Cecembia calidifontis: one gene and its partner. The protein of the gene in region 1 binds, or shares a complex with, the protein of each later gene. Links are inferred from orthologs where the notes say so. Each region holds a gene or a part of one and is shown in the gene's direction. Other genes may lie near its edges. The genes, in order: uvrB and BC751_RS01390.

Region 1 (6,769 bases):
TGGTAGAGGCAGTAAGGATATTCCCCGAGGCCTCATTGATCAGATTGCCTGAAAGGGAGATGTTTTCTTTAAGGACTTTTGTCGAATTACCTCTGAAAATGAGGTCATGGTAAGCCAAGACTTCTGAAGATGCGGCAAATGTTTTTCCCAACATCTGCTGATTGCCAGTATTGGAATTATAAATTACTGTGCCTTCCATCTGGATAATGGCAGCTTCCAAGCGGGGAATATTGCCGTTCAAAATTAGGGACGCCCCGGGTTTCAGATGAAAAAGAGCAGAGGGTGTGGTATTGGATCGTCGGATGATCTGATCCAATGGTGCAGAACAGTCTGAAATCAAAGTTCCTCCAGGTTCAATGATAAAGTCTCCGTAAGGTCCCCCACCATTGAAAATGGCCTGTGTATTGAAAGAAAAAGTAGAGCAGGCCGGTAAACCCATGGTATTTACGGTTTGTAGAACAGTCCCAGTACGGATTATAAAAGTACTGGCTTTGAAGGCAGAATTGACAATCAGAGTTTCCCCGGGATCTGGGTCGAAGACCACCGTGTAGCGGCTGTTTTGGTTGTTTGCACTCCATGAAGCCCTATCTACCACGGTTCTGGAAATTCCTTTGAATACGATTTTCCCCGTTTGGGGATAAATCCAATCTATCAAAAGGCTGCTTACTGAGTTGATAAAGAAAACGCCACCTTCTTTTCTGAGGGCCCGAAGGGCACCATAAACATGGAGTTCAAAATTTTGAAGGTTAAGCTTTCTACCTGGATCGGCTGCACTGAACAAATACAGGTGCTTGGCACTTTCATTGGCGGTCAGTCGGACTTCATGGTTTTGGTCAATAAAAATGTTGTTGTTAAGGTTGGGTTTTTGAACTGCATTTATCCATTGGGAACCGTCCCATGTTTCCCAAATGGCCGGATTTTCAAAGTCTCCAGAGGCTATGCTCCGGTAATCGCCGGGCTCTAAAGGTATCTGCGCAAAGCAAAGCATATAGAATATCCCCACTTTCCAACAAAAAAATGTTAGAAACGAGTAAATTCGTGCCGAATGAAGTAAGCGATCCATAGCTTTTCCGATTTAATAAGTGTTTGTCCGAAAAAGTCCTCGTGCTTAATAAAATTAGTTTTATGCGCTCCCTTTTGAAAAAAATATTCCTAATTTATCCGTTTATTTATCCGATTATTTTTGCAGCCCCTGCCCAGAATTATCAGATCAGCCTATTGACCTGTGATCCGGGGGACGAATTGTATTCGGCTTTTGGGCACAGTGCCATCAGGGTATGGGAAAAGGACTCCAATCAGGATTTAGTATTCAACTACGGGACTTTTGACTTCAATACGCCTTATTTCTATGTCAAATTCACTCAACGGACGCTGGATTACATGCTCAGTATTTCGACATATGAGCGTTTTTTGTACGAATACAACTATTTTCAGCGCAATGTCAGGGAACAAGTTTTGGATCTTAATCCCGAACAGGCCAGGCAATTGGTACAATTCCTTCAGGTCAATTATCAGCCTGAAAACCGCTTTTACCGGTATGATTTTTTTTATGACAACTGTGCTACCCGTATCCGGGATGCTTTTGAAGCCGTTTTGGGAAAGCAATTGGATTGGAATGAAAATCCTGAGCCTGAAAAAAAGACCTTTCGGAACCTGATCGATGAATATGTTTACCCACTTCCCTGGGCCGATTTTGGAATTGATCTGGCACTTGGAGCTGTAATCGACGTGGATGCCAAAGAAAGGGAGAAGCAATTTTTGCCCGATTATATGGAGGAGGCATTTGCCCGTGCCAAGGTTGTGGGAGATGGTCCGACACGCCCTTTGGTGAAATCCAGCCATGTAGTCCTGCAATTTGATGAAAGGCAATTCAACATGGGGCTGTTCAACCCTTACCTGGTCTGGTGGACTTTGGCCATAGGTGCGATCCTATTGACTTATTTTGGACATAAAAAGGGCCGCTTGTTCAAGGGTTTTGATATTGCTTTTTTTACAGCTCTGGGTCTTCTGGGTCTTCTCATTGTGCTACTTTGGTTTTTTACTTTTCATTCACAAACCAAATACAATTGGAATATTTTATGGGCATTCCCCGGCCATTTGTTTTTAGCCTTTGGGCTTTTGAAAGGTACCACGAAGCCTTGGCTCAAAAATTATTGCCTTGCGGCATTGGTTCTTGCCAACCTTAGCCTGGTTTTCTGGATTTTCGGAATCCAGTCATTTCATCCAAGCATTGTCCCTTTGCTCCTGATAGTGATTTTGAGGACTAATTTCCTTTATTACAACTGGGGAAAATTTCAGGTGGCAAAAAGGATTAATGTTTGAAAGGGTAAAACTTTTTGCCCCATGATTTTTGTTATACTTTGCTAAGACTGAAGCGGAATGGACTTTAAACTTGTATCAGAATACCAGCCGACAGGGGATCAGCCTCAGGCTATTGCCCAGCTTTCTGAAGGAATAAAAAACGGAGATCCGGCACAGGTGCTGTTAGGGGTTACCGGATCCGGTAAGACCTTCACCATTGCCAATGTGATCCAAGAGGTCCAGAAGCCAACATTGGTACTGAGTCATAACAAGACATTGGCTGCCCAGTTGTATGGTGAGTTCAAGCAGTTTTTTCCCGAAAACGCGGTGGAGTATTTTATCTCCTATTACGATTATTACCAGCCGGAAGCTTTCATTCCCACATCAGGGACTTACATCGAAAAAGACCTCTCCATCAATGATGAAATAGAGAAACTCAGGCTAAGCGCTACTTCCGCCTTGCTTTCGGGCAGGAGGGATGTGATCGTTGTAGCTTCGGTCTCCTGTATCTATGGTATAGGAAATCCCGATGAATTTGGGAAAAATGTCATCCGTCTGCAGGAGGGAGACAGGATACCCAGGAACCAACTCCTTTTCAAATTGGTGGACATCCTGTACAGTAGGACGAATAATGACCTCACGCATGGTACATTCAGGGTCAAGGGTGATACTGTGGATATTTTTGTGGCCTATGCGGATTTTGCTTACAGGATTTATTTCTGGGGTGATGAAATTGAGGCCATCCAAAGAATTGATCCTATCAGTGGGAAAAAAATATCTGATGAAAGGATTATTTCCATCTTTCCTGCAAATCTATTTGTTACAGGAAGGGATGTGATCGAAACGGCCATCCGTGAAATCCAGGATGATCTGATGGCGCAGGTGGCATTTTTTGAAAGAGACATGAAATTGATTGAAGCCAAAAGGCTTAAAGAGCGGACTGAGTTTGACCTGGAAATGATCCGGGAGTTAGGCTATTGTTCAGGCGTTGAAAATTACTCCAGGTATTTTGACAGGAGGAAACCTGGGACCAGACCCTTCTGTTTGCTGGATTATTTCCCTGACGATTACCTGATGGTAATAGATGAAAGCCACGTGACCCTTCCACAAATACGTGGGATGTGGGGAGGTGACAGGGCCAGAAAGGTCAATCTGGTGGACTATGGTTTCCGATTGCCTTCTGCCTTGGACAATAGACCTTTGAATTTTGATGAATTTGAAAGTTTGGTCAATCAGATCATTTATGTCAGTGCCACTCCGGCAGATTATGAACTGAACAAGGCTGAAGGGGTCGTGGTAGAACAGATCATCAGACCTACTGGCCTGCTTGATCCCATTATTGACGTCAGGCCAAGTGCCAATCAGATTGATGATCTGCTGGAGGAGATAGATGAAAGGGTGAAATCGGGGGACAGGGTTCTTGTGACCACCTTGACCAAAAGAATGGCTGAAGAACTTCAAAAATTCCTCGAAAGGGCTGGGGTGAAAAGCAGGTATATTCATTCTGAGGTCAAACCCTTGGATAGGGTGGAAATTCTACGTGAGCTTCGCCTGGGAATCTTTGATGTCCTGGTAGGGGTCAACTTGTTGAGGGAAGGGCTTGATCTTCCGGAAGTTTCTTTGGTTGCTATTTTAGATGCAGATAAGGAAGGATTCCTGAGAAATGAAAGGAGTTTGGTTCAGACCATTGGTAGGGCTGCAAGGAATGAAAACGGAAAGGTGATCATGTATGCAGATACGATCACAGATTCTATGCAGATGGCCATTGACGAAACCAAGAGAAGAAGAGGATTACAGATGGCTTACAATGAGGAACATGGTATCGTTCCTCAAACTGTACGTAAATCCAAAGAAAAGATCTTGGGACAGACCACTGTAGCTGATTCTAAGAAAAATGCCAAAGTATATGAAGAAAGGGTGGATGCCGAAGCCATGGTAGCTGCAGATCCTGTTGTCCAATACCTGAGTAAGGAAAAGCTGGAAAAGCTGATCGCCCAGACCCAAAAACAAATGGAAAAAGCAGCCAAAGAGCTGAACTTCATGGAAGCTGCCAGGCTAAGAGATGAATGGCAGGGTTTGAAAAATAGGTTGGAGGAGCTGAACAGAGGACCTGGATCACTCTAATGAATATTTGGAGAATTTAAATAGGTCCTGTTCCAAGAAATGAAATGACACTACAGGAAATCAATAAACTCGCGCAGCAAGGAGAAGGACTTAAGGTGGAGTTCAAAAAGAAGGCTGCCTTTCCTGATAAAATTGTCAGGGAGATCATTGCTATGGCCAATACCGAGGGCGGTTTTTTGTTGATTGGGGTAGATGATGATGGGACTGTCAGTGGTCAGCGTTTTATAGAAGAAGAAGTATTTGTCATGGAAAAAGCGATCCGTGAATTGGTGAGGCCATCACTGCAATATCAAGTAGAAGTCATCAAGTTCAATGCTAAGAAAGGCGTGGCTGTATTTCAAATCCCCAAATCAGAAAGTAGGCCTCACTATATCCTGGATCAAAACCGTAAAAGAGCATTTGTAAGGGTAGCTGACCGGAGTATTCAGGCAAGTCGGGAGATGTGGGAAATTCTCAAGCGTGACAAAAAGCAGCAGGATATGGTATTTACTTATGGCGAAAAGGAAACCGTTCTCATGAAGGCCTTGGAAGAAAAAGGTAAAATTACACTTAAGGATTTTCAGGATTTGGCCAGGTTGCCCAGATTTTTAGCCTCAAAAACATTGGTGAGGTTGGTATTGGCCAATGTCTTACAGATTGTTCCGCAGGAAAAAGAGGACTATTACATTTCTAAGGAGTCATAAAGGAAGTGAAATTCCAAACCGTTGATTGAATCCGGCAAGACCTTGAATACCTCCTGTATGAAGTAACAGTACTTTTGAGCCTGAAGGGATCCCTCCGGATTTTATCTGTTCTAGCACTCCGAAGACCATTTTACCAGTATAAATCGGGTCTAATGGGATTTGAAATTCCCTGTAAAACCATCTGATAAAATCCAGCAATTCTTCATTGTGCTTACCGTATCCCCCAAAGTGGTATTGGTCCAAAATTTTTGTCTTGCCTTTAGGTATGACTTCAAATTGTTTCATTAGGGAATTTACTTCTTCATGGATGAAATCTCCCTTTAATGAAGAAAAGCCTATAAGTTCCTGGCCAAAGCTGATACTATTGGCCAATCCCGAAAAAGTTCCTCCGGTTCCTATAGAAGTACAGATATGGCTGTATTTTTTATCTTCTTCCAAAAGGATTTCTGTTGTGCCTTTTACAGCCAGCGCATTGGTCCCCCCTTCAGGAACCAAATAGAAATCCCCAAATTGTCTTTTTAGATTTTCAATAAATGCATCTTCCTTTTTATTTCTATAAGCAGACCTGCTGATATAGTGAATTTCCATTCCATGAGATTGAGCCGCCTGCAGTGTGGGGTTGAGCGGTAAAGTCTCTTCACCCCTGATGATGCCTATGGATTTGAAACCTGCATATTCCGCTGCTGCTGCTGTGGCATAGATATGGTTGGAAAAAGCTCCGCCAAAGGTCAGAAGGGTTGTTTTTTCTTGTTTTTTAGCTTCTTCCAAATTGTATTTTAGTTTGTAAAATTTGTTTCCAGAGGCTTTGGGATGGACCTGATCCAATCTTTTAATAGACAGTTCAATGCCTTTGTTTTCCCAAAGTGGATGAAGGAGGATTTCTGTTTGAATGGAGTTTGGGATCAGCATGGCAAAAGGTATTGTTCTGCAAATATCAAAAACTTTAGCAAATGCCCTTATTTTTGCGGAATGGCAAAAGACTTTGAAAACGAAATTCTTGACGAGGAAGAAGAGCTAGAACTCTTTGAGCATTTTAGCTTTGTGGTAGACAAAGGGCAGAGTTTGACCCGAATTGATAAATTTCTGACGGACAAAGTGGCCAATGCAACCCGCAATAAGGTTCAAAATGCTATAGAGGCAGGAAATGTCCTGGTAAATGGTAAACCTACCAAGTCCAACTACAAAGTCAAGCCATTTGATGAAATCAAGGTGTTTCTGGAAAAACCGCCCAGAGATACAGAAGTCGTTCCTGAAAAAATTCCTTTGGACATCGTTTATGAAGATGAGCATTTGTTGGTAGTGAACAAACCTGCTAGTATGGTGGTACACCCGGCGCATGGCAATTGGACCGGAACTTTGGTCAATGCGTTAGTTTATTATTTCAATCAACTGCCAACACTGCCGGGAAATACGGGAAGACCAGGATTGGTTCACCGAATTGATAAGGATACTTCAGGCTTATTGGTCGTTGCCAAGTCTGAGTTGGCTATGACTGATTTGGCCAATCAGTTTTTTCACCACCATATTGACCGGACCTATCTGGCCTTAGTATGGGGAGAACCAAAAGAAGAGGAGGGAACCATCAGGGCTCATGTGGGGAGGAGTGCCAAAGACAGGAAGGTCATGGACGCTTATCCAGACGGTAGTCAAGGGAAACACGC
Region 2 (6,817 bases), 220 kb from region 1 along the record:
TGGATCCAACTCTTCCTTTTTATAACCACGAGGCAATTCATAATACTCTAAATTATCTCTCCAAGATCCAAAAGTATTAAGTAAAGTACCTTCTTTTGTAATATGTATAAATTTTTCCCAGCCATCCACTAGCCCTCCCAGTAAGGTTGAATCAGAGGTCCATGTAGCATGAGTAATGAAATAATCCAATTCAGGCGACCTAAATTCGTCCTCAGACAACAACTCTGAATTAGAAATATCAAATTTTGAAAATTTTCTCTGCTCTACATCGTAAGTCCAAATCATATTCTTCTCACCTACATCATCCATACTATATACCAAATTGACTTCATTCGGACCTATGCCATCTTTACCCTTTGCATACAGGTATTCTTCTTTACTCACATCAATCACGTGCAACTTTAAATCCAAAATATTGTTCCTTTCTGAAACAACCAGATAATCATCTTTCAATAAAATGCCGTTAGGATTTAATATTCCCTCATAGGCATATTTAAAACCTTTAAGTAATTTCTTTTCTGGTAAGTCTTTCTGGGTAAACCTGTTTTCATTGATTTCTTTTCGAACTTCGCAAGAAATTAGAAATAAAATTAAGGCAATAATTGACAATAAATTCTTCATATTTCTACTTTAAAATAAAGGGATCCAATCCAAGATTGAACCCCTTTTCACCGAAAACGTATTTAACAGGTACTTTGTCCAGAAGACCATACAGAGTCAGCAAAAACCCCTGCACTTGGATGAGCGCATGAACTTCTTGTCTGCATGCAACAAACACCTCCTGCTGAATTACCGTCTCCAGGATCTACAGATTCTTGCGCTATACCAGAATTGATGAAAAAACCAAACGATCCAATAAAGGTCAACATCAAAATTAACTTTTTCATAATAGTAATTATTAAGAATTGATAAAAGCTCTGGCCAAAGCTGGCTTTCAACCGAAAGCTTTCGCAATACTATTATTATACGCAAGTTTTAGTTGAAAAATCAATTCAATTAAGATCAAACAGTACGATTCCAGGGTCCATATCTGTTGAAATACCATAAATTTTCCTATTGATTTCATCCACTGTAAATCCTATCAAAGGAAAATCCAACTGATAGTGATTCAAAACCTTGCCATCGTAATCAAACTCAAATAACCTATTTAAATTGGAATCTTCACTGATTTCCCGGAAGCTTTTTCCAGAATACAATGCAAAAAATGACTTATCCCCGGCATAGATATCCAGATACTTGAGAGTCAATTTTGAAAGATCAAAAGCCGGCATCTGGAATCCTTGATTCATAGAAACCCTAAATTCAGGCAATTCATCAATGGGCCCATATACCGTTATAACTTCTTCATTTTCAATATCAATGATATCAATAAAATCCACATGGGTTCCAGCCTTTACAAACCTGGTCTTTGAAGGATTGCTCTTTATTTTTCCTTGATGAAGAGAAGCCAATAAATTAGGTTGTAAATCTTCTCTCTTCACCCCTTGGGGCAATTCTCTACCATCAAGCATGTTCTCCCATGACCCAAAATACCGGATGGTATCGCCATCTGTATTCAGCTGAAAATACTTCACCCAACCATCAACCAAATTTACCAAAAGCGTGTTATTAGGTCCCCAGTCAACAGAAGTAATATAAAGGGGGATATCCAGACCCTTAAACTGCCTGATGGCCAATGATGATGTATCTTTTATGGAAAAGGCAGAAAATTTAAATTGCTGAGTATCATACACCCAAAAAATATCAGGTTCTCCGCTATCAAGAAGTGGATATCCAATAGTAATCTCTCCAGGCCCAAGGCCATCTTTTCCTACACTTCTTCTGTATTTCTGACCACGAAGATCCAATAAATGAACCTTTTCATTTTGAAGACTTTTCCCTTCCGCTACGATCAAATTCTGATCTTTTAAAAGGATTTCTTTTGGATTAAGCGCAAATTCCAAACCAAAATCAAGCTTCTCTCCCTTAAGTTGAATTGGAGTTGGAAGTTGTTTTTCCGTGAAAACAAGTCTTGAGTCTTCATGAGGTATATTGCAGCCTAATGCCACCAATAATACTATAAATCTTGATTTTTTCATAATGAGGGTAAAATAGGGCATGATTGAATACCAATTGCTGAAATAAAGAACATTTGATAAATTAAACTAACTAATCCTTAATTCAAAATCTGATTACTGTTTGACCACTTTTTGCTAATACCAAAACTCCTCTTCTAATTTTAATCGTACAACTTATCGCTTCCATTCCAAAATCCTTAAATTTGAAACCTGTTGGAAAAAAGAAGCATGGATTACTTAAAAGGACTCAATCCCCCCCAAAGAGAAGCTGTTGAACATACTGAAGGCCCTGTTATGATCATCGCAGGTGCCGGCTCAGGCAAAACAAGGGTTCTGACTTACAGAATTGCCCATTTGATACATGCTAAGGGAGTAGATCCTTTCAACATCCTTTCACTGACCTTTACCAATAAGGCTGCCAGTGAAATGAAGCATAGGATAGAAAAGCTTATCGGTCTGGAAGCACGCAATACCTGGATGGGTACTTTCCACTCCATATTTGCCAAAATTTTAAGAGTTGAAGCGGATAAAATCGGGTATCCTTCCAATTTTTCCATCTATGATACCGATGACAGCAAGTCCCTGATCCGGACCATTATCAAGGAAATGAAGCTGGACGACAAAGTGTACAAGCCAAGCACTGTCCTATCCAGAATTTCAGGAGCGAAAAACCGCCTGATTTCCTGGGAAAACTACATCAATGACCCTTTCATCAAAGCCGATGATGAGGCTGCCATGAAGCCACGGATGGGAGAAATTTACAGGAACTACCAAAAGAGGCTTTTCAAGGCAGGCGCTATGGACTTTGACGACCTGCTTTTCAATACGAATGTACTCTTCCGGGACCATTTGGATGTGCTGAACAAGTACCAGCAGCGTTTCAAATATGTCATGGTGGACGAGTTTCAAGACACCAACGTCTCCCAGTACCTGATTACCAAAAAACTGGCAGCTGTACACCAAAACATCTGTGTGGTGGGAGATGATGCCCAGAGTATCTATGCCTTCCGTGGAGCAGACATCCAGAATATCCTCAATTTTGAAAAGGATTACCCGGATTTGTTTGTTGTCAAACTGGAACAGAATTACCGCTCCACCAAAAACATCGTACAGGCTGCCAATAGCATCATCGCCAAAAACAAGGCCCAGCTCAAAAAAGAAGTCTGGACACAGAACCATCACGGAGAACCGATCGAACTCATCAAGGCAAGTTCAGACAATGAAGAGGGCAGATTGGTCGCCACCACCATCTTCGAAGAAAAAAACAACAAGAAGCTCGACAACAGTGATTTTGCTGTCCTCTACCGGACCAACTCCCAGTCCAGGGCAATAGAAGAAGCCTTAAGGAAGATGAACATTACCTACAAAATTGTAGGAGGCCTTTCATTTTATCAAAGGAAAGAAATCAAAGACCTGATGGCCTATATGCGCTTTGTGGTCAATAAAGAGGACGAAGAAGCATTCAAGAGAATTATCAACTACCCAAAAAGAGGGATTGGGGACAGTACGGTAGAAAAAATCCTGGTGGCGGCTTATGAGCATGATATACCCTTGTGGGAAGTGATCATTAATGCCAATAGCTTCTTGGGAGGGAGGGCAGCCAATGCAGTGGATGATTTTGCTACTATGATCAAAAGCTTTGGCATAGAAATGGAGCGAAAAGATGCCTATGAAGCAGCTAATTCCATTGCCAAACAATCCGGTTTGCTCAGGGAATTGTATGAAGATAAGACCATAGAAGGTCTCAACCGCTATGAAAACGTGCAGGAATTGCTCAATGCCATCAAAGAATATGTGGACAATCCGGAGAATGAAGACAAAAGTCTTGGGGCCTTCCTGCAGGAAATAGCCCTACTGACAGACAATGACAGGGATAAAGACACCACAGATGCCGTAACCTTAATGACTATCCACTCTTCTAAGGGATTGGAATTTAAGCAGGTATTTGTCGTGGGAATGGAAGAAGACCTCTTCCCTTCCCAAATGATGATGCAGAGCAGAGAGGACCTGGAAGAAGAACGCAGGCTATTCTACGTGGCCACTACCCGGGCCATGGAAAAATTATACTTAACTTATGCCCTGACTCGTTATCGTTTTGGAAGACTGCTCAACTGTGAGCCGAGCAGGTTCTTGGAAGAAGTGGATCCGGCCTGCATCAGGGTCAATAAAAGGATGACCACCGCCTTGTCAGGAGCCCTTAGAAATGAATCCAGTGAAGGAAGGTCAGGCTTTATCGGTATCAAGAAACCGGAGGTCCGGCCAATGACCACAGCCAAAATACACAGCCCTAGCCCTGATTTCAAACCTTCCAACACCAATAGCCTAAAAGAAGGGATGCTGGTAGAACATCCAAAATTCGGTTATGGGAAAGTTTTGAAGATAGAAATTGAGGGAATAAATAAGAAAGCTACCATACAATTTGATAACTTTGGAGAAAAGGTTTTATTACTTAGCTTTGCAAAGCTTCGGATCATAGATTAAAGAGCGGATCAGGAATGATTTTTATAATTGGAATATCCGCTTAATGCATCACCTTATGGAAAATACAGAAACAAACAAGCATTCCGTCATTTTGAAAGAATACGGAAAAAATATCCAAAGGCTGGCAATTCATATTGCCGGTATTGAGGACCGGGATAAGCGCACCCAAAGTGCCTTTACTCTTGTGGAACTGGTCAAGCAGCTTAATCCCCAAATGAAGTCTGAAAACGACCAGAAAATATGGGATGACATACACATCATGTCTGGATTTGCGCTAGATGTAGATGGCCCTTACCCAAAGCCAGAGGAAGATTTACTTTTTAAGAAACCAAAGATCGTGGGCTATCCAAAGGGAGAGGTGAAATTCAAACACTACGGAAGGAACATTGAAAAACTCATAGAAAAAGCTGTTGAAATTGAGGACGATGAAGAGCAGGAAGCTGCCATCATTTATATTGGACAGTTGATGAGAAGTTTCCATTCTACTTGGAACAGGGACAATTTTGATGATGCCATCATCATAGACGATATCAAGACCCTTTCCAAGGGGAAGCTCCACATCGACCTGGAAAAAGTGAGGGAAATGGGGCTTTTTGAAACCAATACCAGAAGAGATTTCAAATTACCTTCAGAATCAGAAAGCAGTTCAACTGTAACCAGGAAAAAATTCAATGGCGGGGACAGAAGAAGAAACGGCGGTCATTCCAAAAAACGTAGATAAATGTCATCATTCAGAGTAAAAGGAGGCTTAAAGCTCAAAGGAGAAATCATTCCTCAGGGAGCCAAAAATGAAGCCTTACAGATTCTTTGTGCGGTTTTATTGACTTCAGAAAAAGTCACTATCCATAAAATTCCCAATATCCGAGATGTCAACAAGCTGATCGAGCTCCTGACCGACATGGGAGTGAAGGTGCAGAAAACCGGACAGGAATCCTATACCTTTCAGGCCGACAATGTGGACCTCAAATACCTAGAAACAGATGATTTTTTGAAAAAAGCATCTTCATTGAGGGGTTCTGTTATGATTCTTGGCCCGTTATTGGCAAGATTTGGACATGGCAGGCTTTCCAAACCCGGAGGGGATAAAATCGGAAGAAGAAGAATGGATACCCATTTTTTCGGATTTCAGAAACTTGGGGCAGAATTCCATTATGACAGCAAGAAAGAAATTTACCACATAGATGGTAAAAATCTTAAAGGAGCCTACATGCTTCTGGATGAGGCATCAGTAACTGGCACTGCAAACATTGTCATGGCAGCAGTTATGGCCGAAGGAAAAACCACCATTTACAATGCTGCCTGTGAGCCATATTTACAGCAGCTTTGTGACATGCTCAACCGCATGGGTGCCAAAATCACAGGAATTGGATCCAATTTGCTAACTATTGAGGGGGTTAAGAAATTGAAAGGAACAGAGCATACCATGCTTCCCGATATGATTGAAATTGGTTCATTTATCGGTATGGCAGCCATGACCCAGTCAGAAATCACGATCAAAGATGCACAGATTCACCGATTGGGAATCATTCCGGATACTTTCAAAAGGATGGGCATCAAGATGGAGTTCAGAGGAGATGACATCTATATTCCTTCCCAAAAGCATTATGAAATAGAAACTTTCATTGATGGATCCATCTTGACAATTGCAGATGCCATTTGGCCGGGATTTACGCCTGACTTGTTAAGTATTGTCTTGGTAACAGCAACGCAGGCCAAAGGTACAGTATTGGTTCATCAGAAAATGTTTGAAAGCAGGCTATTCTTTGTAGATAAATTGATTGATATGGGGGCACAGATTATTCTTTGTGATCCACATAGGGCTACTGTAATCGGCTTGGACAGGAAATATCCGTTGAAAGGAATTAAGATGACCTCTCCTGATATAAGGGCAGGTGTTTCTCTTCTGATCGCTGCCATGTCAGCCGAAGGAACCTCAATCATTGACAACATTGAGCAAATAGACAGGGGATATCAGTATATCGATCAAAGATTGAATGCCTTGGGTGCTGATATTGTCAGGATTGATTAATAAAAGAATTTTGATTATTGAAAGGGGCTGTCCTATAAAAAGGGACAGCTTTTTTTTTCTAAACCTTGAGCAGAAATAAAAAGACAAGAAAAAAGGCTGTCCTTGTGGACAGCCTTTTACAGTTTATTGTGCAATTAATCAAATTATTTTACTTCGAAGCTAACTCTTCTAGCCAACTGACGGGCATCTGCAGAGCGCTTGTCAACGCTGGTATCCTCACCATAACCTTTGTAAGTCATTCTGGAAGCAT

The links.
Region 2: the proteins of uvrB (region 1) and BC751_RS01390 are in contact, whole or in part, in a crystal structure (PDB 7EGT), measured with the Thermus thermophilus proteins. The link is inferred for Cecembia calidifontis from one-to-one orthologs. Residues at the interface, in WP_096411307.1 of Thermus thermophilus: Glu23, Leu25, Arg26, Asp27, Gly28, Glu29, Arg30, Phe31, Arg55, Glu326, Asp327, Phe328, Glu379, Ser382, Gln383, His398, Gly400, Arg401; in WP_096412145.1 of Thermus thermophilus: His654, Arg656, Phe657, Gln666, Asp668, Glu669, Lys680, Arg681, Leu682, Ser683, Lys685, Tyr686, Ala687.

What each region holds. Positions count from the first base shown.
Region 1 is NZ_SGXG01000001.1:535,178-541,946, reverse strand. What follows is about bases 1,956-4,902. They hold uvrB (excinuclease ABC subunit UvrB), read left to right. Parts: upstream 1,956-2,379; coding sequence 2,380-4,425; downstream 4,426-4,902. Other genes in these bases: BC751_RS02335 (AlbA family DNA-binding domain-containing protein), read left to right, coding at 4,470-4,902; BC751_RS02345 (Lnb N-terminal periplasmic domain-containing protein), read left to right, coding at 1,956-2,322. Also shown: BC751_RS02350 (T9SS C-terminal target domain-containing protein), read right to left, coding at 1-988; more of BC751_RS02345, read left to right, coding at 1,126-1,955; more of BC751_RS02335, read left to right, coding at 4,903-5,108; BC751_RS02330 (1-aminocyclopropane-1-carboxylate deaminase/D-cysteine desulfhydrase), read right to left, coding at 5,103-6,017; BC751_RS02325 (RluA family pseudouridine synthase), read left to right, coding at 6,078-6,769. UniProt on the Escherichia coli protein: The UvrABC repair system catalyzes the recognition and processing of DNA lesions. A damage recognition complex composed of 2 UvrA and 2 UvrB subunits scans DNA for abnormalities.
Region 2 is NZ_SGXG01000001.1:312,617-319,433, forward strand. What follows is about bases 1,917-4,911. They hold BC751_RS01390 (ATP-dependent helicase), read left to right. Parts: upstream 1,917-2,285; coding sequence 2,286-4,538; downstream 4,539-4,911. Other genes in these bases: BC751_RS01385 (BF3164 family lipoprotein), read right to left, coding at 1,917-2,078; BC751_RS01395 (DUF4290 domain-containing protein), read left to right, coding at 4,594-4,911. Outside these bases: BC751_RS01375 (BF3164 family lipoprotein), read right to left, coding at 1-621; BC751_RS01380 (hypothetical protein), read right to left, coding at 684-887; more of BC751_RS01385, read right to left, coding at 993-1,916; more of BC751_RS01395, read left to right, coding at 4,912-5,259; murA (UDP-N-acetylglucosamine 1-carboxyvinyltransferase), read left to right, coding at 5,260-6,567; BC751_RS01405 (OmpA family protein), read right to left, coding at 6,711-6,817. UniProt on the Escherichia coli protein: A helicase with DNA-dependent ATPase activity. Unwinds DNA duplexes with 3'-5' polarity. Translocates on single-stranded DNA with 3'-5' polarity. Initiates unwinding more efficiently from a nicked substrate than double-stranded DNA.